DNA from 3 places in the Dickeya lacustris genome. Region 3 is predicted to be linked to each of the others. Evidence: predicted binding sites of a transcription regulator. Region 3 holds the regulator's gene; each other region holds the start of a gene.

Region 1 (10,033 bases), 1.7 Mb from region 3:
TTGCGGCCATAAGTCTTTACTGGTGCGTTTGCTCACTCCGCCACCAATTTTGCCTTAAAATCCTTGGTACAAGCCGCTATTTGCGGTGCGGTAGCGATATTGCAGACGGTGTTAGCGGTTATGCTGTGGTGGCGCACAATTGGCGCTGGCGCTCTGCCATTGATTGCCGCAGTATCCGCATCCGGTATAATCGTGCCCGTTTCTCAACGCCGTTTTTTAGCGTGTAGCTAAGGGGCGTTGGTGTTATTGAGTGGCTGGTGTGGCGGGCGATATCGTGCCCGGTGTATTAAAATAATGACATGTGGTTGTGTACGCTGGCGGCCAGGCAGCAATCTGTGCAGACTGCATGAAAGTTCGGCAGGGAGAGAAGGTTATGAATTTTCGTCTGACGGGTATTGCCCTGGTGAGTGTATTGCTTGTGGGGTGCGCCAGTTCTAAAAACTCGCCGCCAGAGCAGCGCTCGGATCCGCTGGAAGGGTTCAACCGAACCATGTTCAGCTTCAACTACAACCTGCTTGATCCTTACGTCGTGCGCCCGGCAGCGGTAGCCTGGCGTAATTATTTGCCGCAACCCGCCCGCAATGGTTTGACCAATTTTTTCGTCAACCTGTCTGAACCGGCGACCATGGTGAATTACTTTGCTGAGGGGAAACCCTATCAGGCAATGATTCATTTCAACCGCTTCTTCCTGAACACCTTGTTAGGTATGGGCGGGTTGATCGATGTGGCTACGATGGCTAATCCTAAGCTTGCGAAGGAAGATCCGCATCGTTTTGGCAGCACACTCGGTCACTATGGTATGGGGTACGGCCCTTATCTGGTCTTGCCCGCTTACGGAAGCGCGACGCTGCGTGAAGACGGCGGCGGTGTGGTTGATACGCTCTATCCGCCATTGAGCTACCTGACGTTCTGGATGACGGCTGGTAAGTGGATGGTGGAAGGGCTGGAGACCCGTGCGAACCTGCTGGATTCAGACGCCCTGCTGCGTAACTCCTCCGATCCGTATTTGATGATGCGCGATGCCTACTTCCAGCGGCATGATTTTCTTGCCAATGATGGAAAATCGGCACCGGTGGCAAACCCGAATGCCAAGTCGATTGAAAGCAGTCTCGATGAGATTGATGCAGGAAAATAACGCATAGCATGACCAGCGGTGGGCTGGCGGTATCGTGGTTTTATCACCGTATACAATAAGGGCTGCCTGTGTGCAGCCCTATTTTTTGCGGTTCGATGGGGATCAGAAGCGGTAGTTGACGTTCACGCCATACAGCCACGCCTGGCCTTTTGAGGTGAAGTTATAGCTTGGCAAATTTGGCGCTACACCGGCTTCATGAATAGTCACTTTTTGCCCATGCATATAAGAGACGCCGACATCGACGGATGCATCCTTGTTAAAGGCATAGGTGGTACCGGCACTCAACCATAACCTGTCTTGATCGGGAATCGAAATGGTGCGTTTGTCCGCTGGCACCGGGCTGTCGTCAAAGGCGATACCGGTGCGGAACGTCCAGTTATCGTCGTAGTAATAGGTGGTGCCCAGTGCGATGCGGTAAGCATCGCGGAAATGTTCATCTTTCTGGAAGAGCGTCTGGCCGTTGCTGCCGGTCGCGCGCAGCTCCTGAAATGCGCTCCAACTGGTATAGGCAAAGCTGTAATGTACCGCCCACTTAGGCGCGACGCGGTGATAGGCGGATAACTCCCACATTTCCGGCAGATTCAGCGTCAGGTCGCCGGGGATGGTGACGCCGCTGGTGCCGCGCGGTACTGCCATGGCGCTACGGAAAGCGCCTTTGAAATCGATATCGACCTTGGAGCGGTAGCTCAGGCCAAAGCGGTTGTTTTTATCCAGCTCATACAACAGACCGGCGTTCCAGCCATAACCCCACTCTTTGCCGTCCAGATGGGTAATTTCAGCGCTGCGGTTGACGTTCAGTACCGGCGCTAATTCCCCCGCAGTACGCACAATTTTGGCATCGGCGTAGACGGCATTAACACCCAGCCCAACGCTAAATTGCTCATTGAGACGGTAGGCGGCGCTCAGGTTGAGGTTGGAGGTTTTCAAGTCCGTTTTGCCGCCGATGGAGCCCGCATTGAACGTGTCGCTAAACTCGGTCGCCAGACCAAAGTTAGTGGTAGCGGAAGCGCCTACTGCCCAGCGCTCGTTGAGCGGCATAATGAAATGCAGGTTCGGCACCCAGGCGTGCGGCGCAATATTGTCAGCGTTGGCGTCCTTCCCGCTGGAACTGGCACCGCGCAGATTAATATCGGGATTGATGTACGTGACTCCGCCTGAGAACGACGGGCGATCGAACAGGGTCATGGTGGCCGGGTTGCGGCTACCGGACGTGGCGTTATCTGCGATAGCGCTTTCACCAGAGAAAGCGCGTCCCAGGCCGGATGAGGAAAACTAATTCAACTGGAAACCCGCAGCGTTCGCATTTGATGCCATCAGCGCCAGCGCCACAGCAAGTGATGTTTTTTCTAACAGGACTTTCTGGCTCATGACCAAGACCTCACTGAACGTTTGTGTTTTGTTAAGCGTGTAACAAGGGACGCGCATTGTAGGGGGGGTTAGGGGACTGACAAATCAGACCAGTTTCAAAAAGTATAAAAGTAAAACAATAAAATGTTTCCCATTGGTTTTGTGTTTGTTGCAAAAATGATTCAAAAATCAGACTTGGTTAACAAATATCGCCATTTGCCGCGTTGTCATTAGCGTATTTCATTGAAAAAAAACATTAAAATGTGATTTTTGTCACGCAATGTCCCTGAATTCAGTAAGTGCTAGTGAGGCGTGGTCGGGAGAGGTAAAATGTGCACAGAATAAAGTAGATGGTGTACTTCTTAATCAGAAGTTGCTGTCGTTGCCAAGGAGTTTTGCCATGACAAACGCGATAAACAAATGCAGTGCGGAAGAAACCGCAGCCTGTTGCTGTGTGGATGTGGGAACCGTGATGGACAATACTGATTGTACAGCGTCTTACTGCCACGTATTTAGCGACAGAGACAGCGCTGAACAGATGGTTGACCAGTTGACGCAAAAAGCACGTGCCGTTGAATCTGAGCCGTGTGCGATTAGCACCCGGTTTAGTGATGTTGAAGGCGGCGTCCAGCTTGATATGGACTTTACCTTTAGCTGCCAGGCTGAAACCCTGATTTTCCAACTGGGTCTGCGCTAATCGCTATGCGGCGGTTGCGGTAAACCTGCTTCTGCGGCTGACATTTCTGGTTGGCCGCATCATTCTTATTGCCCCGTTCTCACTCACCGCCCCGTTCTTACTCACTACCAGTGTGGTGCAGTTCTCTCTTTGCTTCTCTCTTGTTTGCATAATGTTATCTTCAGGTTAACAATTGAGTGCAAATCTGTTTGGCACGTCAACGCTACTGAAAACGAGATGAGCTTATGATGAGGCAAGAGGCCATGCCGCTGCTGACCCCGCGCGGTGAGCGCGTTGCGATTATCGCGGGGCTGCGCACCCCGTTTGTCCGTCAGGCGACAGCCTTTCACGGCGTACCGGCATTAGAACTTGGCACGGTGGTGGTGAACGAGCTGCTTATTCGAAGCGGTATAGCGCCCGAGCAGGTTGAACAGTTGGTGTTTGGGCAAGTCATTCAAATGCCGGAAGCGCCCAATATCGCGCGTGAAATCGTGCTGGCCAGCAACCTGAGCGCTCACACTGATGCCTATAGCGTGTCGCGCGCTTGCGCCACCAGTTTCCAGGCGGTTGCCAATGTCGCGCAAAGTATTCTGACCGGCGCGATTCACACCGGCATTGCCGGTGGGGCGGATTCGGCCTCCGTGCTCCCTGTCGGTGTGAGCAAAGCGCTGGCGCGTACCTTGTTGGACATCTCAAAGGTGAAAACGCTGCATGGCCGATTGGCGCTGTTGGCGCGTTTACGGCCAAAGGATTTACTGCCAGTAGCGCCGTCAGTCGCGGAATACTCTACCGGGTTGCGCATGGGCGATTGCGCAGAGCAGATGGCCAAGCGTTATGGCATCAGCCGGGAAAGTCAGGATGCCTTTGCCCATCGCTCGCACCAGCTGGCGGCACAGGCATGGGATGAGGGCGCGCTGCGCGATGAGGTGATGACGACCTGGGTGCCGCCTTATCAACACGCGATTTCTGAAGACAATACCTTTCGCCGCGATAGCGACCTCGCACGCTATTCTCGTCTAAAACCGTCGTTTGATCGCCGTTATGGTAGCGTGACGCCAGGCAATAGTTCGCCCCTGACCGACGGAGCTGCGGCAATATTGCTGATGAACGAATCACGCGCGACAGCGCTGGGATTAACACCGCTTGGTTATCTGCGCAGTTACGCATTTTGCGCCATTGATGTGCATCAGGACATGCTGGCAGGCCCGGCTTATGCAACGCCGCTGGCGCTCGACAGAGCCGGTATTGGCCTGGGCGATCTGACGTTGATTGATATGCATGAAGCGTTTGCGGCTCAGACACTGGCGAACGTGCAGCTGTTTTCCAGCAGCCAGTTTGCGCGTGATGTTTTGCAGCGCCGCGCGCCGCTTGGCGAGGTTGACATGGGCCGGTTCAATGTACGGGGCGGGTCGATAGCCTATGGTCATCCGTTTGCGGCGACAGGCGCGCGAATGATAACGCAAACCCTGCATGAGTTACGCCGTCGCGGCGGCGGGCTGGGGTTGGTAACGGCATGTGCCGCCGGTGGGTTAGGCGCGGCAATGGTACTGGAGAGCCAGCCATGAAGACAGATACGAGGCCAGATGCCTGGCACGCTGGCGGCAGCGAGCCGCAGGCGTTAGCGTTAGCGATGCGTTCGGACAACATTGCCGTGATAACCATCGATGTGCCCGGCGAGACCGTGAACACCCTGAGAGCCGAGTTTGCCATGCAGATGAGCGGAATTCTGGCGCAACTTCAGGCGTATCCACCGGTGAACGGGGCGATTATCGTCTCAGGCAAACCGGCTTCATTTATTGTCGGCGCTGATATTGGCATGCTGGCTGCCTGTGAAAATGCCAAGGCCGCAGAGCAGTTGGCGCAAACTGGCCAGCAGGTGCTTGCTGCGCTGGCGGCATTGCCGTTTCCGGTGGTCGCCGCGATTAACGGCGATTGCCTTGGCGGGGGGCTTGAGCTGGCGCTGGCCTGTGATTATCGCGTGTGTAGCGATGACGACAGTACGCGTTTGGGGTTGCCTGAAGTGCAACTGGGATTGCTGCCAGGCGCTGGGGGCACGCAGCGTTTGACGCGGCTTATCGGCGTAGACCGTGCGCTGGAGCTGATTTTAACTGGCCGACACGTGCGCCCGATGCAGGCGCGGCGCATCGGCATCGTGGATGAGGTTGTCCCGACCGACGTGCTCATTGACGCCGCGATACGTCAGATTCGTCAGGGTAAGAGGCCAGTTGCCAGCGCCAGCTGGCGTCACCGATTACTGATGCTGCCCTACCTGCGACGTTGGTTTTTCCAGCGGGTGGAGCGCATTGCGCAGGCGAAGGCGCAGGGCCATTATCCGGCAATCGGGCAGATTCTGGCAGCGGTGCGTGCCGGGCTGGAACACGGTGAAACCGCAGGCTATCAGCAGGAAGCGGCGGCGTTTGGGCACTTGGTGATGTCGCCGCCATCACGGGCATTACGCCGGTTGTTCTTTATTCAGCAGCGGCTGAAAAAAAATACGGCCACCGCTACCCCCGCAAACAGGCTACGGCAGGTTGGCGTCGTGGGCGGCGGGTTGATGGGCAGCGGTATTGCCGTCGTCAGTGCGTTTAAGGGGCAACTGCCGGTACGGATTAAAGACATCCATCTGCCCGGCGTGAGCCAGGTGCTACACGATGGCTGGCAGCAGTTGCAACGTCAGGTGCAGCGGCGGCAAATCACGCCGGCGCAACAGCGTCAGCAAATGAGCCGTCTTAGCGGCGGTACCGATTATCGCGGGTTTGAGCGAGCGGATGTGGTGATTGAAGCCGTGCCGGAGGAGCTGGCGCTTAAACAGCAGGTGGTGCGTGACATTGAGGCGATAACATCGCCCAGTGCGGTCTTTGCGACCAATACATCGTCGCTGCCGATTCATCAGATTGCCTCTGTCTCGACACGGCCAGAACAGGTTATCGGCCTGCATTATTTCAGCCCGGTGGCAAAAATGCCGCTGGTAGAGGTGATTGCCACGGCGCAAACCAGTGCGCACACGCTGGCCACGGCGTTGGCGCTGGTGAAAAAACAGGGAAAAACCGCAATCATCGTGGCGGACAAAGCCGGTTTTTATGTCAATCGTATTCTGGCACCTTATCTGAACGAGGCGGCACGCTGTTTGCTCGAAGGCGAACCGGTTGAATCGATAGACCAGGCGCTGGTGCGTTTTGGCTTCCCGATTGGGCCTTTTGCGCTGCTCGATGAGGTCGGTATCGATGTGGCAATGAAGATTGTGCCGGTACTGGCTGATGCGTTGGGCGAGCGCTTCTCTGCGCCGCCGGTGCTCGATGCAATGGCGCGTGATGGGCGCAAAGGCCGTAAAAATCACCGTGGTTTTTACCGCTATACCGCACCGCGTTATGCACGGCTGCGCGGCATGTGGCGCGCGCCTGCGCGTGAAGCCGATCCACAGCTCTATCGCTTGCTGGGGGTGACACCCAAAGCGCACCTTGATCCGGCGATGATTGTGCAACGGTGCGTGATGATGATGCTTAATGAAGCGGCGCATTGCCTGGACGAACAGGTGATTCGCTGTTCTGGCGATGGCGATATGGGGGCGGTGATGGGCATTGGATTTCCGCCATTTCTGGGCGGCCCGTTTCACTACATGAATAGTCTGAGCCCGAAAACGGTGGTGGCGACGCTGCACACACTACAGGCGAAATATGGCGCGCGCTTTGCGCCAGCGCAGGGGTTGACAGACCGCGCAGCGAAAGGGGACATATTTGATGACGAGGCCGAGTAACTACGCGAGAAGCGCTGTGGTAGTCAGTGCTACGGTAGTAAACGCGGCGGTAAGCGCTCACGATGGCATCAATCGAACGAGCGATTTTACGGGTATCCTTCTGACGGTGCCCAGATTCTGTTTCCCTGAATGTTGGGCATAATAACGCGGTAGACTATTTTTTTATTTGCCGCATTTCAGCGGGACTTACCCCTTATGGATAAGCCTCTTTCACTATAGTGAGCGCAGCGTTTTTTTCCATCCTTTCGCGGGGTGAAACCGCGAAAGAGTGGAAATGCAGTTGCAAAATAAAATCAGGGGTGTTTTATATTGTATTGGCAATAAACCTGATGCTTTTATCTAAAAATCCATTTTCTCATGGTGTAAACCATCGTAAAAATAGCAGCAATCTCAATTTGACAGCACAAAATGACGTGGTTGTTTTGATTTTATCCTTGCTGTCGTCAAGGGGAATAGGCTGAAAATCGCGACGTTGCCGACGGAAATCGCCTACTCAGAGCTCCCATGTGGGTGAATGCTCATCAATCAGGTTGCGATTCAATCGCAATTGGGGTAAAACCATGCGCTTTATGTTGGTCAAAACACCATCAGTGGTATCAATCGACACCTGATACCAGGTTGTGACCTGCCGCAAAACGGTATTGAGCCGGTTCGGTTAATCTGACGTTATCCTCAGGGTTTTATTGCCCTTTTTTCATCAAAATAGCGGTGTAATATGCAAGTTTTGATCATGCGCCACGGTGATGCTGTACCTGACGCAGCCAGTGATGCTGTGCGGCCTTTGAGTCTCCGGGGGGAAGATGAGTCCCGGTTGATGGCCGCCTGGCTTCACAGTCAATCGATTGCGATTGATAAAGTGTTGGTAAGCCCTTATGTGCGGGCGCAACAGACGCTACAGGTGGTAGCAGAGCAACTCTCACTGCCGCAAAGCGAATGTCTGTCTGAATTGACACCAGGCGGTGACGCCGGGCAGGTGCGTGATTATTTGTATGCGCTAGCGCAACAAGGGGTGCAAGGGGTGTTGTTGATATCCCATCTGCCGCTGGTGGGCTATCTGGTGGCCGAGTTGTGCCCCGCACAGACGCCGCCGATGTTTGCTACGTCTGCTGTTGCCAGTATCCAGGTGAATGACCAATCCGGCATGGGCGAATATTGCTGGCAGATTGGCCCAACACAGCTTGCCGCGAAACAACTGGCTGCAAAACAACTGGCCGCGAAACAGCAGGCTGCGAAATAGCGCCCATCCTCACACGGCTGACGCCATTCACCGCATTGTTGATACCACGCTAGCTGTTGATACCATGCGGGCTGTTGACACCGCGCTATATGGCGTCGGTGTCATCGTCACTCTCTTGGGCAACCAGTACCAGCAGCGCGGCATCGCCGCCAAATTCTTTCGGTGCCTGGTGAAAGGCCAGGACATCAGGGTGTTGTGCCAGCCACAATGGGGTTTGCTGTTTCAGTATGTGCTTGCCGTGGCCGTGCATCACACAGGCGCAATAAACGTGCTCGCGCTGGCAGGCGGCCAGCAGCGCACCCAGTTCCTGCTTTGCCTCTAACTGCGTGAGCCCATGCAGGTCAAGAAACAGCTCGGGTGAGTAATCGCCCCGGCGCAGTTTCTTCAGCTCATAGTGGCTGGCACCGGGGCGCACATAACGCATCGGGCCATCGTTTTCCAACAGCGGCTGGAATTCGTCAGAGAAGTAGAAACTGGCGTCCACCTGCTCCTGGAGGATACGTCGTGCGGGCAGCGTGCTGGTTTTATGGCGCGCCGGGCGGTGGACGTAAGTATCCTGACGTAGTTGACTTGCTCCGGCCACCGAGGTGCGAAACAATGTCTGGGCTTCCTCATCCAGCATAAATTTCTTTTTCATGCGTGCATCACTCTGTCATGTCGTGGTGTCTTGTGCTGATAGTCTACCTTTTTCCCTGCGGGTTACTAAAAAAAACCGCGTTCACCGCCCGTGGCCGAGCGCCCATCGACGGTGATATCTGCTGATTTGTCGGCGTCTTCGTGGCACACTACCGCTCTCACACAGAGAGCCGTCTGCGGAGGACAAACTTGGACAAAATTTTCGTCGATGAGGCAGTCAACGATCTGCACACCATTCAGGATATGTTGCGTTGGGCGGTAAGCCGTTTTAACGCAGCGGGCATCTATTACGGGCACGGTACAGACAACCCTTGGGATGAAGCGCTGCAACTGGTGTTGCCAAGCCTGTTTTTACCTATTGATATCCCTGAAGATATGTACCATGCACGGTTGATTGCGAGCGAGCGTCATCGCATCGTCGAGCGGGTTATCCGCCGTGTGAATGAGCGTATCCCTGTCGCTTATCTGACGAATAAAGCCTGGTTCTGCGGACTGGAGTTCTACGTAGATGAGCGGGTACTGGTGCCGCGCTCACCGATTGGCGAGCTGATCCACCAGCGTTTCGCGTCACTGATAGCGGCCAACCCGCAGCATATTCTGGATTTGTGTACCGGCAGCGGGTGTATTGCCATTGCCTGCGCTCAGGCGTTCCCTGAAGCGGAAGTCGATGCGGTAGACATTTCTGCGGATGCGCTGGCGGTAACAGAGCAGAACATCCAGCAGCACGGTATGGAGTATAACGTCACGCCGATCCGCTCAGACTTGTTCAATTCGCTGCCCGCCTTGCGCTATGACCTGATTGTCACGAACCCGCCGTATGTGGATGAAGAAGACATGTCTGATTTGCCGCAAGAGTACCGATTTGAACCGGAACTCGGGCTGGCGGCAGGCAGCGACGGCCTGAAACTGGTGCGCCGTATTCTGGCCGATGCGCCGGACTATCTGAGCGACGACGGGGTGCTGATTTGCGAAGTGGGCAACAGCATGGTGCATCTGATGGATCAATACCCGGATATCCCTTTCACCTGGCTGGAGTTTGATAACGGCGGCGATGGGGTGTTTATGCTGACCCGCGATCAACTGCTGGCGTGTGCCGAACATTTTAGTCTGTATCGTAATTGATTATCTCCGTTAATTGATTATTACCGTTAGATGACGTCGTTCTCGCAAACGACGTCAGTGAAGATGAGGTTTTCGGGTGTGCAAAGCGTTTGCAACCCGTGGCTGAACTTGTTGAATGCTAAGGAG
Region 2 (10,033 bases), 1.7 Mb from region 3:
AAGGCATTTCACATCATCTGCCATTACTGGTGCTGTTGGTGTTGTCCACCTTCGTCGGTGCCATGATTGTGCCGCCGCTGCATGGCGTCCTGCCAGCGACAACGGAGCTTGAGCACGGCCAGGTGATGACGCTTGAAATCACCTCAGGCATCGTCGCTATCGCCGGTATCTTACTGGCAGCTGCACTGTGGCTAGGTAAACGCCAGTTGGTAACGGCTATCGCCAACAGCGCGCCAGGCCGTTTCTTCTCGACCTGGTGGTTCCATGCCTGGGGATTTGACTGGCTGTATGACAAGGTGTTTGTCAAACCGTATCTGGCAGTTGCTGCGCTAATACAACGTGACCCGCTCAATGCCATGATGAGCCTTCCGGCGCTGTTGACGCGCCTTGGCAATCGCGCGCTGGTCGTTAGCGAAAACGGTCAGGTGCGTTGGTATGTTGCATCAATGGGCGTGGGTGCCGTTGTGGTACTGGCGCTGTTGTTGCTGGTCTAACGAGACGGTATGCACAGGCGCGGGGCGGCTGAATGGCTTGCCCCGCAAGCAGCAAGTTTTTCGTTTTCTTTAAATTAGGGACACAAAACGCCATGCTACTACCTTGGCTGATTCTTATCCCCTTTATCGGTGGCCTGCTGTGTTGGCAGCTTGAGCGCTTACGGCTCTCGCGTGCCGCGCTGGGTGGCGCTGATTTCCATGGGGTTGACTCTGGTGCTGTCATTGCAGTTGTGGCTGCAAGGCGGCTATTCGCTGGCGACGCCAACAGGTTTGCCCCAGTGGCAGTCTGAATTCATTCTCAACTGGATCCCGCGCTTTGGTATTTCCATTCACCTGGCGCTGGACGGCCTGTCTTTGCTGATGGTCGTGCTGACCAGCCTGTTAGGGGTGCTGGCTATTCTCTGTTCCTGGCGTGAAATTCAGCGCTATCAGGGCTTTTTCCACCTGAACCTGCTGTGGATACTTGGCGGTGTTATCGGTGTGTTCCTGGCTATCGACATGTTCCTGTTCTTCTTTTTCTGGGAAATGATGTTGGTGCCGATGTACTTCCTGATAGCACTGTGGGGACACAAAGGTTCTGACGGGAAGACCCGTATCGCCGCAGCGACCAAGTTCTTTATCTACACACAGGCCAGTGGTCTGGTGATGCTGATTGCTATTCTGGCGCTGGTGTTTGTCCATCATGGTGCCACCGGCGAATGGACGTTTGATTACGCCCGTTTGCTGAAAACGCCGATGTCGTTCGGTCTTGAGTACGCGCTGATGCTCGGTTTCTTCATCGCTTTCGCGGTGAAAATGCCGTTGGTGCCGTTGCACGGCTGGTTGCCGGATGCTCACAGCCAGGCGCCGACAGCCGGCTCTGTTGACCTGGCGGGGATTTTGCTGAAAACCGCCGCTTATGGTCTGTTGCGTTTTAGCTTGCCGCTGTTTCCGAATGCTTCGCACCACTTTGCGCCAGTTGCCATGTGGCTTGGCGTCATCGGTATCTTCTACGGTGCCTGGATGGCGTTCAAACAGACCGATATCAAACGCCTGATTGCCTACACCTCGGTGTCGCATATGGGCTTTGTGATGATTGCCATTTATTCCGGCAGCCAACTGGCCTACCAGGGTGCGGTTGTGCAGATGATTGCCCACGGTCTGTCAGCTGCGGGGCTGTTTATTATCTGCGGCCAGTTATATGAGCGTCTGCATACCCGTGATTTGCGTCAGATGGGCGGCTTGTGGAGCCGGATTCGCTATCTGCCTGCACTGTCACTGTTTTTTGCTGTGGCAACACTCGGTATGCCGGGTACGGGGAACTTTGTCGGCGAATTCATGATCCTGTTCGGCAGCTATCCTGTCGTTCCGGTTATCACGGTGATTGCGACATTTGGTTTGGTTTTTGCTTCGGTCTATTCATTAGTGATGATGCAGCGTGCCTTCTACGGCGCACCGAAGTCAGAAACACCGTTGCAGAATATGACCGTCCGTGAACTGTTTCTGATTCTGCTTCTGGTGGTGTTGCTGGTATTGCTGGGTGTTTATCCCCAACCGATTCTGGACACCTCTGGTGCAGCGATGGCAAATATCCAGCATTGGTTTGCGTCAGCGGTTCAGGGTTCAACAACTTCAACGACAGGGCTGTAATTCGCCATGACAATAACTCCTCAACAACTAATCGCGATATCGCCACTGTTAATCGTTGGATTAACAGTCGTGGTGGTGATGCTGTGCATTGCGTGGCGACGCAACCATTTTATCAACGCAACACTGACGGTTATCGGCCTGAATATTGCGCTGCTCTCGTTATATCTGGTCGGCCAGGTTGGGCCGACAGATGTCACACCGCTTATCCGGGTCGATGGTTTTTCCATGTTTTATACCGGGTTGGTGTTAGCGGCGAGTCTGGCAACCAGTACCTTTGCCTATCCGTGGCTTGAAGGGTATCCCGATAACAAAGATGAGTTCTACCTGCTGGTGTTGATTGCTGCGATGGGCGGCATTCTGTTAGCCAGCGCCAATCATCTGGCGGCGTTCTTCATCGGTATCGAGCTTATCTCTCTGCCGTTATTCGGTATGGTTGGCTATGCGTTTCGCCAAAAGCGTTCGCTGGAAGCGGCTATCAAGTACATGTTGCTGTCCGCTGCTGCGTCTTCGTTCCTGCTGTTTGGTATGGCGCTGGTCTATGCCGATTCTGGCAACCTCAGTTTTGCCAGTCTCGGTAAAAGCCTGAGTGATCACCAGTTGCATGCACCGCTATTGCTGGCGGGGCTCGGTATGATGCTGGTCGGCTTAGGCTTTAAATTGTCGCTGGTTCCGTTCCATTTGTGGACGCCCGATGTGTATCAGGGAGCGCCTGCGCCGGTTTCGACTTTTTTGGCCACAGCCAGCAAAATTGCCATTTTCGGTGCAGTAATGCGTTTGTTTCTCTATGCGCCGTTGGTGGATAGCGAATCGGTACGCACCACATTAGCCGTAATAGCCTTTGCCTCTATTCTGTTTGGCAACCTGATGGCCGTCGCGCAGAGCAACATCAAGCGTCTGCTGGGTTACTCGTCTATCGCGCATCTCGGGTATCTGCTGGTTGCGCTGATTGCGGTACAGACTCACCAGTTAGCGCTGGAAACCATCGGTGTGTATCTGGCGGGTTATTTGTTCAGCAGCCTTGGTGCCTTTGGTGTTGTCAGCCTGATGTCGAGCCCTTATCGCGGCCCGGATGCCGATTCGCTGTTCTCTTACCGTGGCCTGTTTTGGCATAAGCCGATTTTGTCTGCGGTGATGACGGTGATGATGTTATCACTGGCGGGTATCCCGATGACGCTCGGCTTTTTCGGCAAATTCTATGTGCTGGCGGTTGGCGTGAGCGCACACCTGTGGTGGCTTAGTGCCGCTGTGGTGGTAGGCAGTGCCATTGGTTTGTACTACTACCTGCGTGTGTTGGTGAGCCTGTATTTGAGCGCGCCGCAAACCCTAAACCGTGATACGCCGAATAACTGGGCGTTGACGGCGGGTGGCGTTGTCGTGCTGATTTCCTCGGTATTAGTCTTGCTGCTGGGCCTCTATCCACAACCGCTGATTTCGCTGGTGCAACTGGCGCAGCCGTTGATGTAATGCCCTTCTTTGTTCCAGCTAAAAGCCGCGACATGTTCGCGGCTTTTTTTATGGCTGCAATTGCGGCGTTGAGAAATACGGGGCGCAACGGTTAATAATAAACGGCACGATTAACTGATAAGCAGAACGATGTGTGTCACAAGGGGGAAATGCGCAAGAGGCTACAGAGAAACGGACGGTAATTAGGGTGAAAACGCGATGATAGATGGGATGGAAGGTGGCGGGATGGGAGAAAAACTAAAGCCGCCATGTACAACCTGATGGCGGCTTTTAGTCTACGGCGCTCATATTAAAACGGGCTGATGATAGAGCCGATGCGTTCGCAGTAGGTAACATAGATGTCTGCCAGTTTTTTGAAAAAGCCAGTGAATGCGTTCATGTGTATTCTCCGTTAGTGTTAATCAGGTGATTTAATGTGATGTTCGTCACGGTTTTTATAGTAGTAGATCAGAAACGCGATTTCAACTTTTTCGTGATGAAAGTCACATTAATTTATCGATCATAACGATCTGGCGATAATTGACCTTTCTGAGGATGAACGTCAGTCACGTGACCGGCAGAGACTGTCATAGCGTAATGTGTCCGTTAATCAATGTATTACTGTGCCCGCCAATCCAGGGGTAGCCATCCACATAAGTCACGCTGATGCGGCCGTCCCGATAGAGCATCGTGCCTTGTCGTACCAGATAGCCAAGAAGGGGAGAGGCGCATTCCGGCAACGGCTGATGTTGCAGCACTCGGGCTATACAGGCGTTAGCGCTACCTGTCACGGGGTCTTCTACCAGCGTTTCACCAGCGATAAAGAATGCTCGGACTTCGTAATCCAGCTCATGATGGCTTTCATGCGGGCCGTACAACGCAACCCCATCACACTGGGTCTTTTCCAGTAATTGTTGCAGTAATGTTGAGTCAGGCGTTGCCTGCAGGCAGGCTTGAGCGCTTTGCATCGGAACGGTTAGCCAGCGAATGCCCATATCAACCCTGACCACGGGGTGAGCGGTGTGATGAAAGTGGCTGCCAATGGCATCGCCAGTCAGCCCCGGTTGGCCAATATCCGGCATCGATAAGAGGGCATCCGGCGCGCGGAATGCCAATTGGCCGTTATCATGGCGCGCAATCGGCACCAGCCCGATACCACATTGCTGGATAAGCTGATGGGGAACATGCGGAACCAGTCCTGCTTCCAGCAAGGCATGAGCCGTGCCTAACGTCGGGTGCCCGGCGAAAGGCAGCTCTTGCGCTGGCGTAAAAATACGCACGCGATAGTCGGCCTGTGGGTCATCGGGCGTAAGAACAAAGGTGGTTTCTGACAGATTTGTCCAGCGAGCGATAGCTTGCATCGCTTCGTCATCAAGGCCATCGGCATCGAGAATGACGGCAAGCGGGTTTCCTTTACAGGCTTGTTGACTGAATACATCAACCTGTTTGAAGCGGCGTGGTGTTGGCATCATGACTTCCCTGGGCAAATAAAATCAGCTGCTATTATGGCGGCTTAGGAGAGGGCTGTCTTGTCCTGGCCGGTATCAGAGGGAGTAAGATTCTTGCATTTCTTTTTTGGTTGAAAAGTGTTCGATATTCACCGGGATTCTCGCACCGGCTTATGGCATAATGCGCGCCAAATCACATTGTTAACTGAGTAAATGCGGTGCTGGTAACTAACAACATTACGATGCAATTTGGCAGTAAGCCATTGTTTGAAAACATTTCCGTCAAATTTGGTGGTGGTAATCGCTACGGTTTGATTGGCGCAAATGGCTGCGGTAAGTCTACCTTTATGAAAATTTTGGGAGGCGATTTGGCGCCGACGACGGGAAACGTCGCGCTTGATCCTAATGAGCGCCTTGGTAAGTTGCGCCAGGATCAGTTTGCTTTTGAGCAATATACGGTGCTGGATACCGTCATCATGGGCCATACCGAATTGTGGCAAGTCAAGGAAGAGCGCGATCGCATCTATGCGCTGAGTGACATGAGCGAAGAGGATGGCTACCGGGTCGCCGACCTGGAAGTGAAATACGGTGAAATGGATGGCTATAGCGCCGAAGCGCGCGCCGGTGAGTTGCTGCTGGGCGTTGGTATTGCGCAGGATCTGCATTATGGCCCGATGAGCGAAGTCGCCCCCGGCTGGAAACTGCGTGTGCTGCTGGCGCAAGCGCTGTTTTCCAACCCGGATATACTGCTGCTGGACGAACCCACCAACAACCTGGACATTGATACCATTCGTTGGCTGGAGCAGGTGCTGAATGAACGTAACAGCACCATGATTATCATTTCCCATGACCGCCACTTCCTGAATATGGTCTGTACCCATATGGCCGATTTGGATTACGGCGAGTTGCGTATTTATCCTGGCAACTACGATGAATACATGACGGCAGCAACACAGTCGCGCGAACGCCTGTTGTCAGATAACGCGAAAAAGAAAGCGCAGATTGCCGAGTTGCAGTCATTTGTCAGCCGCTTTAGCGCTAACGCGTCCAAATCTCGTCAGGCAACATCGCGTGCCCGTCAGATAGAGAAAATCCAGCTTGAGGAAGTGAAAGCTTCCAGCCGTCAAAACCCGTTCATTCGCTTTGAACAGGATAAAAAACTGTTTCGTAATGCGCTGGAGCTGGACGGCCTGAGCAAAGGCTTTGATAACGGCCCGCTGTTTAGCGGCCTGAAAATGCTGATAGAGGTCGGTGAGAAGGTGGCTATTCTCGGCACCAACGGTATCGGTAAATCCACCTTGCTGAAAACGCTGGTCGGTGAGCTAACGCCGGATGCCGGGACGATGAAATGGTCAGAGAATGCCAGCATCGGCTATTACGCACAGGATCACGAATACGAATTTGATGGCGATCTCTCGGTGTTTGACTGGATGAGCCAGTGGAAGCAAGAGAGTGATGATGAACAGGCGGTGCGCAGCGTGCTGGGCCGGTTACTGTTCTCGCAAGATGACATCCGCAAGAAAGTGAAGGTGCTCTCTGGTGGTGAGAAAGGCCGCATGCTGTTTGGCAAGCTGATGATGCAAAAGCCGAATATTCTTATCATGGATGAACCCACCAACCATTTGGATATGGAATCCATCGAGTCACTCAACATGGCGCTGGAGATGTATCAGGGCACGCTGCTGTTTGTCTCCCATGACCGGGAATTCGTCAGTTCATTGGCAACCCGCGTTATCGAACTGACGCCGGGCAAAGTGGTTGACTTTAGCGGTAACTATGAAGATTACCTGCGCAGTCGTGGAATTGAATAAATTTATTTCATCGTTCGAAAAGAGAACAGCCGTTTAAAACGGCTGTTTTTTTATAATCAAAAAAAATAGCGGACAATAACTTCAATAATCTGAATAGTATGAATCCGGCAGCGGCTTTATCTCAAGCGGCTCGTTTTAAAAGTAAAGTATGTAAAGTAATTATATTATTTAATCAAAGTGGCGTGAAGAGGAAAAAGAAAATAAATCTTATTTATAGCGAAAGGATTAAATTAAAAAATATTTAAAATCAATAAGATAATATTTTTATTATAAGAGATATAACGCACACTTAAATCGATTAAGCTATTTTAGATCACAGAAAATATGCCTTTGGAACGCATTGAGATATTTTCTCATTTCCTCCGGGCTGCGAAAGATTTCAAAAAAATCCCGCTGCGGATAACGTCACATAAGGCACATAAATAATGTGCCTATCCCCAGACCACTTGATAAAGATCAAGTCGGTAATGTTATTTCACTCATTATCCTATGCCAGCACGTAATTGTGTTACTCCGACCTTGCTACAGGAGAATAATAAAGAATGAATGGGGAAAATATGATGCTTTCCCATCACGGTATTAATCGCCGTGATTTTATGAAGCTATGTGCCGCACTGGCCGCCACCATGGGGTTAAAAGATGCAGCGGCAGCGGAAATGGCCCAATCACTGACGTCTCCCCAGCGTCCGCCGGTGATTTGGATTGGCGCACAGGAATGTACCGGTTGTACGGAGTCCTTGTTGCGCTCGACCCACCCGACCATTGAAACCCTGCTGCTGAATACCATTTCGCTGGAATATCACGAGGTGCTGTCCGCCGCTTTTGGTGAGCAGGCCGAGGAGAATAAACACCGGGCTATTGAGCGCTATAAAGGGAAATATGTGCTGGTGGTGGATGGGTCTATTCCGCTCAAAGATGGCGGTATTTACTGCATGGTGGCCGGTAAACCGATTGTTGAGCATATTCGTGCGGCAGCAGAGCATGCGGCGGCGATTATTGCTATCGGCTCCTGCTCTGCCTGGGGCGGCGTGCCGGCAAGCGGGGCCAACCCGACTGGCGCGGCCAGTTTGCAGGAGGTTCTGCCGGGAAAAACCATCATCAATATTCCAGGCTGCCCGCCGAATCCGCATAACTTTCTGGCGACCGTCGCTCATGTCATCACCTATCAGCGCGCGCCTGCGCTCGATAGCCAGAACCGCCCGAATTTCGCGTATGCCCGCCTGATTCACGAAAACTGTGAACGTCGCCCGCATTTTGACGCCGGTCGTTTTGCCAAAGAATTTGGTGATGAAGGGCATCGGCAGGGCTGGTGTCTCTACCATTTGGGATGTAAAGGCCCGGAAACCTACGGCAACTGCTCGACGCTTGAGTTTTGCGACGTCGGCGGCGGTATCTGGCCGGTCGGTATCGGCCACCCTTGCTATGGCTGCAATGAAAAAGGCATCGGTTTTACCAAAGGGATTTTCCAGCTGGCCAACGTAGAAAACCCGACGCCGCGAGTGGAAAAACCTGCGGTGAATAGCCCTGAAGGCGGAAACAGCTCTGCCAGCGCCACCGGGCTTATCGGAGGTGTGCTGGGCGCAGTCGCCGGGGTTAGCCTGATGGCGGTACGCGAGTTGGGCCGTCAGCAAAAACAGCAGGATTGCGGAAATTCATCCCGGGAGGGTTAAGCGGTGAACAGACGCCATTTTTTCAAGCTGGCCTCCGCCGGGGCGCTATTGGCGGGGGCACCGCTCTCGACACAGGCAGCGGCGACAAATCGCGCGCCGATCCCCGGTGCGCTTGGCATGTTATATGACTCGACACTGTGTGTCGGGTGTCAGGCGTGCGTCAGTAAATGCCAGCAGCTCAACAAGCTCGACTATAAACCGGACAGTACGGTGTATGCCGGTGGTGCCGCGACGTGGTCGAATAACGACAAACTCAGCCCCTATACCAACAACATCATTCAGGTATGGAGCAGCGGCGAGGGTAAAAACAAGGATCAGGTGAAGGACGGTTACGCCTACATCAAAAAACAGTGTATGCACTGCGTTGATCCTAACTGTGTGTCGGTATGCCCGGTGTCGGCGCTGAAGAAAGACCCGAAAACCGGCGTGGTGCATTACGACGCCAGCATCTGTACCGGTTGCCGCTACTGCATGGTGGCGTGCCCGTTCAACGTGCCGAAGTACGACTATGAGAATGCGCTTGGCAAAATCCACAAGTGCGAGCTGTGCAACCAGCCCGAGCTGGCGCGGCTTGATAAAGGCGGTATGCCGGGGTGCGTTGAGGTTTGTCCTACCGGGGCGGTGATTTATGGCACGCGGGAACAGCTGTTGGACGAGGCGAAACGGCGGCTGGCCTTGCAGCCGGGCGATGAGTATGCCTACCCGCGCCAGACGCTAGGCACCAAAGACACCTATCTGCACACGGTGCCAAGCTATGAGCGCTATGTGTACGGTGAAAAAGAGGCCGGGGGCACCCAGGTGCTGGTGCTGGCCGGTGTGCCTTATCAGAATCTGGAAATGCCTGCGCTCGACCCGCTCTCTACCGGGGCGCGTTCAGAACACATCCAGCACACGTTGTACAAAGGCATGGTGCTGCCGCTGGCGGTGTTAGCGGGTCTGTCGGTGTTGGTACACCGTAATACCCGTGCTGAACGGGCAGCGGAGAATCACTCAGAGGAGAAACCCCATGACGGCGCATAAAGCAAGTCCATTGGGTGGGCGGCTGGTGAGTTGGCCGGTGATGCTGCTGGCTCCGCTGGTCGCAATTTGCGCGATCCTTATCGTGAAGCGTCTGTTTCTCGGTATCGGCTCGGTGGCGGATCTTAACGGCGGCTACCCGTGGGGGATCTGGATTGCGTTTGACCTGCTGGTCGGCACCGGCTTTGCCTGCGGCGGCTGGGCGTTGGCCTGGGCGGTGTACGTGTTTAACCGGGGAGAGTATCACCCGTTGGTACGACCGGCGCTGCTTGCCAGCCTGTTCGGTTATTCCCTCGGTGGCTTGTCTATCACCATTGACGTGGGGCGCTACTGGAACCTGCCTTACTTCTACATCCCCGGTTATTTCAACACCAACTCGGTGCTGTTTGAAACCGCCGTGTGCATGACGATTTATATCGGCGTGATGGCGCTGGAATTTGCGCCGGTGGTCTTTGAGCGCTTCGGCTGGAACGTGGCGTTAAAACGGCTCAACAAGGTGATGTTTTTCATCATTGCGTTGG
Region 3 (10,033 bases):
TATGATTATGTCGTGAGTTTATTAAGGTAATGGCCAATGCTGTCCAACGCCAACCACATGAATGCAAGCAAGAATGAATGCAAGAAAACCCATATTTATACGGGTGGTGATGCACTCCGCCACTCCAATAGCAATCCAATAGCAGTGTAATTGTCCTTATGTTGGACGGAGCAACGTTATGGAAACCCTCTACAGCATTTTTTATATTTTCTACAACCAGGTGATGACCAAAGCCCCGCTGCTATTGGGGTTGGTGACATGTATTGGTTATCTGCTACTCAGGCGTGATGGCACCACCGTCATTAAAGGCACGGTCAAGACGATTGTGGGTTTTATGCTGGTACAGGTGGGCTCAACCACGCTGGTCGCGGGTTTTAAACCCGTTATCGATAAAATTTCAGAATATCATCATCTTTACTGGCTCGGTCATCGACCCTTACACCACCATGATGGCGACCATGGAAACCATGGGCAGTCGCTACTCCTGGGTCGGTTACGCGGTTTTGCTGGCGCTGGGCCTGAACATCCTGCTGGTGGTTTTCCGGCGTCTGACCGGTATTCGTACCATCATGTTGACCGGCCACATCATGTTTCAGCAGGTCGGGCTGGTGGCGGTGTTTTATGTGGTGATGGGCGCGTCGATGTGGGAAACCATCCTCTATTCTGCGGTTATCATGGCGCTGTACTGGGGGATTTCGTCCAACATTATGTTTAAGCCGACAGAGGCGGTAACGGGTGGGGCGGGGTTCTCAATTGGCCACCAGCAACAGGTCGCTTCCTGGATTGCAACCAAACTGGCTCCCAAACTGGGCGATAAAGAAGAGAGTGTCGATAAGCTCGACCTGCCCAAGTGGTTACACATTTTTCATGACAGCATCACGGCGACCGCCATCGTGATGACGCTGTTTTTCGGCATCATCCTGCTCTCTTTTGGCCTGGATAACCTACAGAAAATGGCCGGTTCGACGCACTGGACTATCTACATTGTGGAAACGGGCCTGCGTTTTGCCGTCGCCATTCAGGTGATTGTTGCGGGCGTGCGTATGTTTGTGGCCGAACTTTCCGAAGCGTTTAAAGGCATTTCCGAACGCGTGATCCCCAATGCGGTGCTGGCGATTGACTGCGCGGCTATCTACGCCTATTCGCCGAATGCAATGGTGTTCGGTTTTATCTGGGGGACGCTGGGCCAGTTCCTTGCCGTACTTGGCCTGTTACTGTGCCACTCCTCCATCATGATAATCCCCGGTTTTATTCCGATGTTCTTCTCCAATGCCACCATCGGCGTGTTCGCCAACCACTTTGGCGGCTGGCGCGCGGTGATGAAAATCTGCTTTGTGATGGGGATTATTGAGGTGCTGGGCTCCGCCTGGGCGATTCACCTGTTTGCCCAGAACGGCGCCAGTTTTAATGGCTGGATGGGGATGGCGGACTGGGCGCTGGTGTTCCCGGCCATCATGCAGGGGCTGTCGTTCTCTTCGCTGTTCTTTGTGTTACTGCTGGCCGGTGCGCTGGTCTACATGTACTTCGCATCACGCACGCTGCGCGCAGAGGAAGATTCGGCGCAGCCGGTGGCCAGCGAAGCTACAGCGGGCCACGATAATATGCCCAGCCGCGATGCGGATACCCAGCCGGTGAGCGCTGCGAATGCGAACGCTCGGGTGGTGCGTATTCTGGCAGTATGCGGTAACGGCCAGGGTTCTTCGATGATGATGAAAATGAAGATAGGCAAGTTCCTTGAACAACGGGGAGTGCCGCACATCATGGATTCCTGCGCTGTGGCAGATTACAAGACCAAACTGCCAACCACCGACATTATCGTTTCCTCGAAGCATCTGGCGGGTGAAATGAGCCCCGGTGACGGCAAGTTTGTACTGGGCGTGCAGAACATGCTCAACCCAAATTCTTTCGGTGATGAGTTGCTAGGCCTTATCAAGAAAAACTTTGCCGGTTAATCACGCGTGCCTTCCTTGCTGCGTCAGGAAGGCCTAAGGAGAAGGACATGAAATTCAAACAATCGTTAATCGACAATAACTCCGTATTGCTTAATGCCAGCGCCGCTGACTGGCGTGATGCCATCAAACTGGGTACGGATATGTTGATTGCGTCCGGCGCTGTTGAGCCGCGTTATCACGAGGCGATTATCAGCAGTATCGAGAAAATGGGCCCGTATATCGTGATTGCGCCGCAATTCGCCATGCCGCACGCCCGGCCGGAAAACGGCGTGAATCGCACCGCCTTTGCGCTGGTGACATTGACCACGCCGGTGAAATTTGACGGTGAAGATGAACCGGTGGATGTGCTGGTGACGCTGGCGGGCAGCACCTCGGATGAACACATGGAAGGGTTGATGGAAGTGACCCAGGTGTTGGAAGACGAGAACAGCGACACCGGGATAAACCTTGATAAATTGCGGGTATGCACCAGCCGCGAAGAGGTCTTTAGCGTAATTGATAAGGCGCTGGCACAGCCTGCCTGAGCCGTAATAAGGCGCTCCGTGTCAGGGGCGCAGGAGAGAATCATGATGTACCAGCAATTGAAGGCTATCGTACTGCAAGCCAACCTGTTGCTTCCCCGGCACGGCCTGGTGACGTTGACCTGGGGCAATGTTTCGCAGATTGATCGCTCGCTTGGGGTTATCGCCATCAAACCGTCGGGCGTCTCGTATGAGCAGATGACGCTGGACGATATCGTGGTGGTAGACATGGACGGGCGTGTGGTGGAAGGGCACCTTAACCCTTCCAGCGATACGGCCACCCATCTGGCGTTGTACCAGGCGTTTAGCGGTATCGGCGGTATTGTGCATACCCATTCACGCCACGGCACTATCTGGGCACAGGCGGGGCTGGACATCCCGGCGCTGGGCACCACCCATGCCGACTATTTCTATGGCGATATTCCCTGCACCCGCGCGTTGAGCGAGCAGGAAATTGCCTGTGAGTATGAGAAAAACACCGGCGCGGTGATTGTCGAAGAGTTTCAGCGCCGGGATCTCGACCCGCTGGCCGTACCGGGTGCGGTGATAACCGGGCATGCGCCCTTCTGCTGGGGGAAAAACGCGATGGATGCAGTACACAATGCGCTGGTGCTCGAAGAGGTGGCGGCGATGGCGCTGTCTACCCGCTTGCTTAATCCGACGATTCATATCGATCAGGCGCTTTCTGATAAACACTATTTCAGAAAACATGGCGCGAATGCTTATTACGGCCAGCGTTAAAGCTTATTTATTTTTAACCGGTGGTTATTTTTAAACAGTAGTTATTTTTAAACAATATTTATTTCCAGGCTTTATTATTTTTAAGCTTTATTACGTTTAAACCTTATTGCTTTTATTCATCGACGGTCTGCGCCAGCGACCTGAAATAGTGTATTGAGAACCATTGAAATAAATAGTGGCATCAGGCCACGGGCCGCGCTCGCTCGCAATCCGGTGATTTCACTATTTTCACTCTTGGAGAGGAATCAGTTATGACTAAACCTATGCTGCAAATCGCCCTGGACTCGACTGACCTGGCAACAGCGATTGAGATTGCTGACCGCGTCAGCGGGTTTGTTGAAGTCATTGAGGTAGGCACCATTCTGGCCTTTGCTGAAGGCATGACGGCGGTGCGCACGCTGCGTGAGCGCCACCCCAAACACATTATTGTGTGTGATATGAAAACCACCGATGGCGGCGCTATTTTGGCACGCATGGCATTCTCTGCCGGGGCGAACTGGATAACCGTTTCAGCGGCGGCGCACGTTGCCACTATTGCGGCCTGCAAAAAAGTGGCCGATGAGTTTGGCGGGGAAATCCAGATTGAACTGTATGGCAACTGGAACCTTGATGATGCCCGTCAGTGGGTCGATATGGGCATTACGCAGGCGATTTATCACCGCTCGCGCGATGCCGAGCTCGCCGGGGTCAACTGGACGCATGACGATCTTGGCCGGATGCGCGCGCTGTCTGAGTTGGGGCTGGAGCTGTCAATTACCGGCGGTATTGTGCCGCAGGATATTCATCTGTTTGAGGGGATTAGCGCCAAGACCTTTATTGCTGGCCGTGCGCTGGCGTCTGAGAGCGGTAAAGCGACGGCTGAGGCTCTGCGCACCGAGATCAATAAATACTGGTCGTAACGCGTCGCCCGCGACACTCACCGATACGCAAAATAAGCAGGGCGGCCATTGGCCGCCCTTGCTGATATTAAAAAACCCGTTCAGATGGAAAACGGGCTGACGCCCGATCAGCGCGTGCCGTAAACCACGATGGTTTTACCGTGAGCGGAGATAAGATTCTGGTCTTCCAGCATTTTCAGGATACGACCGACAGTTTCACGGGAACAGCCGACTATCTGGCCTATCTCCTGACGGGTAATCTTGATCTGCATACCATCCGGGTGGGTCATGGCATCCGGTTGTTTGGCCAGATTCAGTAAGGTCTGTGCGATACGCCCTGTGACATCCAAAAATGCCAGATTGCCGACTTTCTGCGAGGTGACTTGCAGGCGACGGGCCATCTGCGAGGAGAGGCGCATCAGAATATCCGGGTTAACCTGGATAAGCTGGCGGAATTTTTTGTAGGAAATTTCAGCGACTTCACAGGCAGTTTTTGCCCGAACCCATGCACTGCGCTCCTGCCCATCTTCAAACAAGCCAAGCTCGCCGATAAAATCGCCCTGATTCAGATAAGACAGAATCATTTCCTTGCCTTCTTCATCCTTAATCAGCACGGCAACCGAGCCTTTTACGATGTAGTAAAGCGTCTCTGCTTTTTCACCCTGATGGATCAGAGTGCTCTTCGATGGGTACTTGTGAATGTGACAATGAGAAAGGAACCATTCGAGAGTCGGGTCTGTTTGCGGTTTGCCGAGAACCATTCGCTGTTATCCTCTGTTGTAATTCACTGCGCAAATCACAGGGCTCAGAGTTCCCTGTACGGCGTGATAACATAGTTATAATTCAAATTCCGTCCTGGCGGAATGACGTCAGGGATGATACGGAGACGGTCTATCAATGACGCCGGTAAACCGATGGCAGTCAGGCAGCAGCCCGACACACACGGGTTTACGTCCTCCGTTTGTAACACAGGTTGAGTGTAGTGTCTCGTGTTGTCTCGCTTCAGCATGATTAAGCTCTGATTATCAGGCTTTTTTGTACATGAGCGGTGCAAAATTTCAAAAATAGTTGATTGAGGGCAAAATTATGCAGGCTCGGGTGAAGTGGGTTGAGGGATTGACGTTTTTAGGTGAGTCCGCATCCGGTCATCAGGTGCTGATGGATGGCAATTCAGGCGATAAAGCGCCCAGCCCGATGGAAATGGTGCTGATGGCAGCGGGCAGCTGTAGCGCCATTGATGTGGTCTCCATACTGCAAAAAGGTCGCCATGACGTAACGGATTGCGAAGTGCGTTTGAGCGCCGAGCGGCGTGAAGAGGCGCCGCGCCTGTTCACCGCTATCAATCTGCACTTTATCGTCACGGGCAACGCGCTATCGGAAAAAGCCGTTGAGCGCGCGGTGTCGCTGTCAGCGGAAAAATACTGCTCGGTGGCGCTGATGCTGGAAAAAGCGGTGCAGATAACGCACAGCCATGAAGTGGTAGCGCAGGGTTAACGCACCGGCTCGCGGCGGCTTCATCGCCGTCGCACCGTGTCAGGCAAGGCCATTACCCGTAATCAGTCGCCGCACCAGCGGTGTCATAATCAGCTCCATCGCCAGCCCCATTTTGCCGCCCGGCACCACCAGCGTATTGATGTGTGAAATAAACGACCCCTGTAGCATCGCCAGCAGATAGGGGTAATCCATGTTGTCCAGCCCCTGAAAATGAATCACCACAAAGCTTTCATCCATTGAGGGAATGGCTTTGGCGGCAAACGGATTCGAGGTGTCAACCGTCGGGACACGCTGAAAGTTGATATGGGTGCGGGAAAACTGCGGGGTGATATAGGTGATGTAATCCTCCATTGAGCGCACCACCGAGTCCATCACCGCTTCGCGCGAATGGCCGCGCTCGTTGATGTCACGCACCAGTTTTTGTATCCACTCCAGATTGACGATAGGCACCACCCCCACCAGCAGGTCAACGTGCTGTGCGACGTTATGCTGGGCGGTAACAACGCCGCCATGCAGCCCCTCATAAAACAGCAGGTCGGTCGGCTGCGGCATCGGCTCCCAGGGCGTAAATGTTCCCGGCACCTGATGGTAGGGAATGGCCTCATCATAGGTGTGCAGGTATTTGCGGGTCTGGCCGGTGCCGGTGCGACCGTAATCGATAAATGCCTGCTCCAGTTGGCTAAAGTCATTGGCTTCCGGCCCAAAATAACTGATATGACGACCCACATCGCGCGCTTTACGGATAGCCATATCCATTTCCGGTCGGGTATAGCGGTGATAACTGTCGCCGTCTACCAGCGCGGCGCGCAGGTTAAGTTGCTGGAAAATTTTGCGAAATGCCAGGCTGGTGGTGGTGGTTCCGGCGCCGCTGGAACCGGTGACTGCGATAATCGGGTGCTGATGTGACATGCAAACCTCCGCTGATTGATGCTGCGAAACCGGGCCATCCTGGTGCGATAACCGTTGTTGTGATTAAGCGTTGTTATTATTGAGGACGTTCTGATGCCGGGCGCTATCGGAAAGCCGCTGTCGCCAGACGGGTTTCCTTCGGCCCGCCTATCTGCCGTGATAACCAGATCGTGATAAACCGATCGTTATAACCGAATTCCTGCTGGCCGTCAGGCGTCTGCGGCCATTGTTAGCCTATTTGCCGCTTGCCGCCACGCCAATTTGCGTTTGGCGCAATTCATCTCATCATGCGTTGCGCTCAGTGCGGCCAAGCTGGTTGCGCGGCATGATATTGACGGTTTCATGCAGTTCAGACCACACCAGCACTACCTCGCCCTGACGGAGTTGCTGCTCGACGGCGGCAACTTTCTCCTCAAGCGAGCGTTCATGCTCGCCGTAATCGGTGCCTTCGCGCAGCACAAAGGCTTCAATCAGGTTTTGTAGCGTGGGGGCCGCCAGTTCCTGCCAGGGGATTATCATGGTGTTAGCTCCGGTTGGGTTCCAGATAGGTCGTCAGCCAGTCGGGGACGCACTGCTCCAGCCATAATTGTGGCTGACGCCAGGTGCCGCTGACAAAACCGACATGGCCACCGTGTTCGGTCAGGTAATAATGGATGTTGTCCGGCAATTGCGACAGTTCGGGAATGACATCGGCGGTCATGAATGGGTCATCTTTGGCATGAACCACCAACAAGGGCTGGCGAATCTGCGCCAGTCGCGGCAGCGCGCTGCTGCGCCGGTAGTAATCATCGGCATCGGCAAACCCGTGTAACTGTGCCGTGACGAGCTGGTCGAACTCTTTGAGATGACGTATTTTGCGCAGCCGCTCGGCGGAAACCGGCAGGCAGTTCGGGTAGGCGGCAAGCTTACGCAAGGCATTGCGGCGCAACAAATTGAGCAAATAGCCCTGATAAACGCGCGAGAATCCGCGCTCTAGCCGACGGCTGCACGGCTCGAGCTGTAACGGCGCGGAGATAATCGCCGCGACGTCAGGCCGGTGAGCGCTATCCTGTCGGCTCAACAGGCAAGCCAGCATGTTGCCGCCAAGAGAGACGCCGATGGCCGCAGTAGGCACGCTGCCGAAGGTGTGTGAGAGCCAGCCAAGGAAGTAGCTGGCATCATCGGTTTCCCCGGCGTGATAGCCCCGTGCCATACGGTTGGGCTGGCGGCCACAGCCGCGAAAATGCATCACCACCGCCAGCCAGCCGCGTTGCTGACAGGCGGCCATCATGCCGTGGGCGTAAGGGCTGTGAAAACTGCCCTCAAGACCATGAAACAGCACCACGCGGGGTTTGTGTCGCGCCGCTTGCGGGTCTTCACTCCAGGCCAGCTCAACGAAATCGCCGTCTGGCAGCGTCAGCGTCTGCCAGAGGGGCTGAAGTACCGGGCGGCGGCGCAGCAAGCGCGGCAGCATAGTCTGCAAGTGGGGGTTGCTCACCCCAGCCAGGGGCTGAAACAGCGAATTACGGTGTGAAATACGGTTCATAAACGGTGAATGATGCGTTATGTGTCGTGATGAAGCGGTGCCCCTGCATGGGGGAGACCGGGCGAAAAGCTTGTCTGTGCCAGGGTGCGCTGCTAGCTTGATGGTTTCATACCAAATTCATACCTGTTAAGGGATTGCCGTTTCATGGAGCACGTTAGCCTGTTTCTCTCAATGCTCGGTTTTTTGTGGGTCGCTGCAATTACACCGGGCCCTAATAATATGCTACTTACCGCCTCGGCGGCCAATTTTGGTCTGTGGCGATCGATGCCGCTGATGATAGGCATCATGCTGGGTATGCAAAGCATGTTGCTGCTGGTGGCGCTGGGATTAGGCAGCCTGACTCTGCTCTACCCGACGCTGCATCTGGCCTTAAAGGTGCTAGGGAGCCTCTACCTGCTCTGGCTGTCATGGAAAATCGCCACCGCCGCTTATGAACGGCTTGATACCGACAGCGCACCTTCACGGCCAATGCCGTTCTATCAGGGCGGGCTGTTGCAGTTTTTGAACCCGAAGGCCTGGTTAATGGCTCTGGGCGCCGTCGCCGGTTTTAGCCTCGCCGGTGAAGGGTATGTCGGCTCGGTGGTTGCCATCAGTATTGCGATGTTCAGCGTTAATCTGGTGGCCGGGTTTATCTGGTTAGGGTTTGGCGCGCTGATAGGCCGCCTGCTGCAAAGCCCGCGCGCCTGGAAAATATTCAATCTGGCGATGGGCGTGCTGACGGCCACCTGCGTGTTGATGGTCTGGCACTAGCCTTGAGTGACGCACGGCGGGCTTTCAGGCCGCGCCGTGATTAACGCCGGTGTATGCCTTACGCCGGGTTTTCCGCTTCACGCAGGAACTGCTCAAGCTGCTCTTGCGCGTCCAGCCACGCCATTTCCGCGTCTTCCAGTGCGGTTTTGGTGCTGCTTTGCTGTTGCAGGCAGTCGGTTAGCTCGCTTTTACGGCTGGCATCGTAAAGGGCGCTATCCGAAAGGCGCTCTTCCAGCGTACTGAGCGTGGCCTGCAGTTTCTCCATTTGCTGTTCAAGCTGGCTGATTTGCTTACGCAATGGTTGCGTGAGCGTGCGCAGCTCCGCCTCCCGGCGCTTTTGCTCTTTGCGCGATTGCGCGCTGTTAGCGGCATTCTCTTTCGGCGTGCTCTCGGCGCTGCTGTCCTGCTTTTGCGCATCCAGCAGCCATTGCTGATAGTCCTCCAGATCGCCGTCAAACGGCTCGACTTTGCCGCCGTGTACCAGATAGAGATCATCGGTGGTCGAACGGATAAGGTGCCTGTCGTGCGACACCACCACCAGCGCGCCTTCAAAATCAATCAATGCTTCGGTTAGCGCCTGACGCATATCGAGGTCAAGGTGGTTGGTCGGTTCATCGAGCAGCAACAGGTTCGGGCGCTGCCAGACGATGAGCGCCAGCACCAGCCGCGCTTTTTCACCACCGGAAAAGCGCTCGGTGTGCTCGGTGACTTTATCGCCGCGAAAACCGAAACCGCCCAGATAATCACGCAGTTGCTGCTCGGTTTCCCGGTCGGCCAGGCGGGTCAGGTGCTGGAGCGGTGATTCGTCTGCGCGCAGAAACTCCAGTTGATGCTGGGCGAAATAACCAAGGCGCACGCCTTTGGCCAAGCCAATATCACCGCTAAAGGGCTGGATTTCACCGGCGAGCAGTTTGATAAGCGTCGATTTCCCGGCCCCGTTGTGACCCAGTAAACCGATACGCGAGCCCGGCACCAGATTAAGTTTGATGGAGTCGAGGATCAGGCGGTCGCCATAGCCAGCGCTGACTTTTTCCATACGCAACAGCGGGTTGGGCAATGCTTCTGGCACCCGGAAACTGAAGCGGAACGGGTTATCGACATGCGCAGGCGCAATCAGCTCCATGCGCTCCAGCATCTTGATGCGGCTTTGCGCCTGCTTGGCTTTGCTGGCCTTGGCGCGAAAGCGGTCGATGTAGTGTTGCAGGTGAGTGACGCGCTCTTGCTGGTGCTCGTAGAGCGCCTGCTGCTGGGCCAGCCGCGTCG

Evidence for each region. The regulator CRP, encoded in region 3, controls carbon source genes, mostly activating them, when cyclic AMP is high. The targets are predictions, from matches to a motif close to ATGTGANNNNNNTCACAT.
Region 1: O1Q98_RS05480 (YfcZ/YiiS family protein) is a predicted target of CRP. The motif match lies at 2,744-2,761, and genes of this name have one in related genera.
Region 2: O1Q98_RS05800 (ABC-F family ATPase) is a predicted target of CRP. The motif match lies at 5,196-5,213, and genes of this name have one in related genera.

The regions. Positions count from the first base shown of each region.
Region 1 covers NZ_CP114280.1:1,221,811-1,231,843, forward strand. Annotated here, with positions in the region: gene mlaA (phospholipid-binding lipoprotein MlaA) at 374-1,135, shown strand; partial or broken gene fadL (long-chain fatty acid transporter FadL) at 1,238-2,503, opposite strand; gene O1Q98_RS05480 (YfcZ/YiiS family protein) at 2,883-3,179, shown strand; gene fadI (acetyl-CoA C-acyltransferase FadI) at 3,407-4,723, shown strand; gene fadJ (fatty acid oxidation complex subunit alpha FadJ) at 4,720-6,912, shown strand; gene sixA (phosphohistidine phosphatase SixA) at 7,628-8,149, shown strand; gene smrB (endonuclease SmrB) at 8,235-8,786, opposite strand; gene prmB (50S ribosomal protein L3 N(5)-glutamine methyltransferase) at 8,975-9,907, shown strand.
Region 2 covers NZ_CP114280.1:1,288,954-1,298,986, forward strand. Annotated here, with positions in the region: gene nuoL (NADH-quinone oxidoreductase subunit L) at 1-494, shown strand, start outside; partial or broken gene nuoM (NADH-quinone oxidoreductase subunit M) at 587-2,123, shown strand; gene nuoN (NADH-quinone oxidoreductase subunit NuoN) at 2,130-3,587, shown strand; gene O1Q98_RS05795 (PhzF family phenazine biosynthesis protein) at 4,154-5,035, opposite strand; gene O1Q98_RS05800 (ABC-F family ATPase) at 5,233-6,825, shown strand; gene hybO (hydrogenase 2 small subunit) at 7,368-8,495, shown strand; gene hybA (hydrogenase 2 operon protein HybA) at 8,499-9,515, shown strand; gene hybB (Ni/Fe-hydrogenase cytochrome b subunit) at 9,502-10,033, shown strand, end outside.
Region 3 covers NZ_CP114280.1:2,969,484-2,979,516, forward strand. Annotated here, with positions in the region: partial or broken gene O1Q98_RS13430 (PTS ascorbate-specific subunit IIBC) at 179-1,952, shown strand; gene O1Q98_RS13435 (PTS sugar transporter subunit IIA) at 2,000-2,476, shown strand; gene O1Q98_RS13440 (L-ribulose-5-phosphate 4-epimerase) at 2,522-3,214, shown strand; gene O1Q98_RS13445 (3-keto-L-gulonate-6-phosphate decarboxylase UlaD) at 3,466-4,113, shown strand; gene crp (cAMP-activated global transcriptional regulator CRP) at 4,221-4,853, opposite strand; gene O1Q98_RS13455 (OsmC family protein) at 5,179-5,586, shown strand; gene O1Q98_RS13460 (phosphoribulokinase) at 5,626-6,495, opposite strand; gene O1Q98_RS13465 (YheU family protein) at 6,781-7,014, opposite strand; gene O1Q98_RS13470 (hydrolase) at 7,019-8,020, opposite strand; gene O1Q98_RS13475 (LysE family translocator) at 8,165-8,770, shown strand; gene O1Q98_RS13480 (ABC transporter ATP-binding protein) at 8,829-10,033, opposite strand, start outside.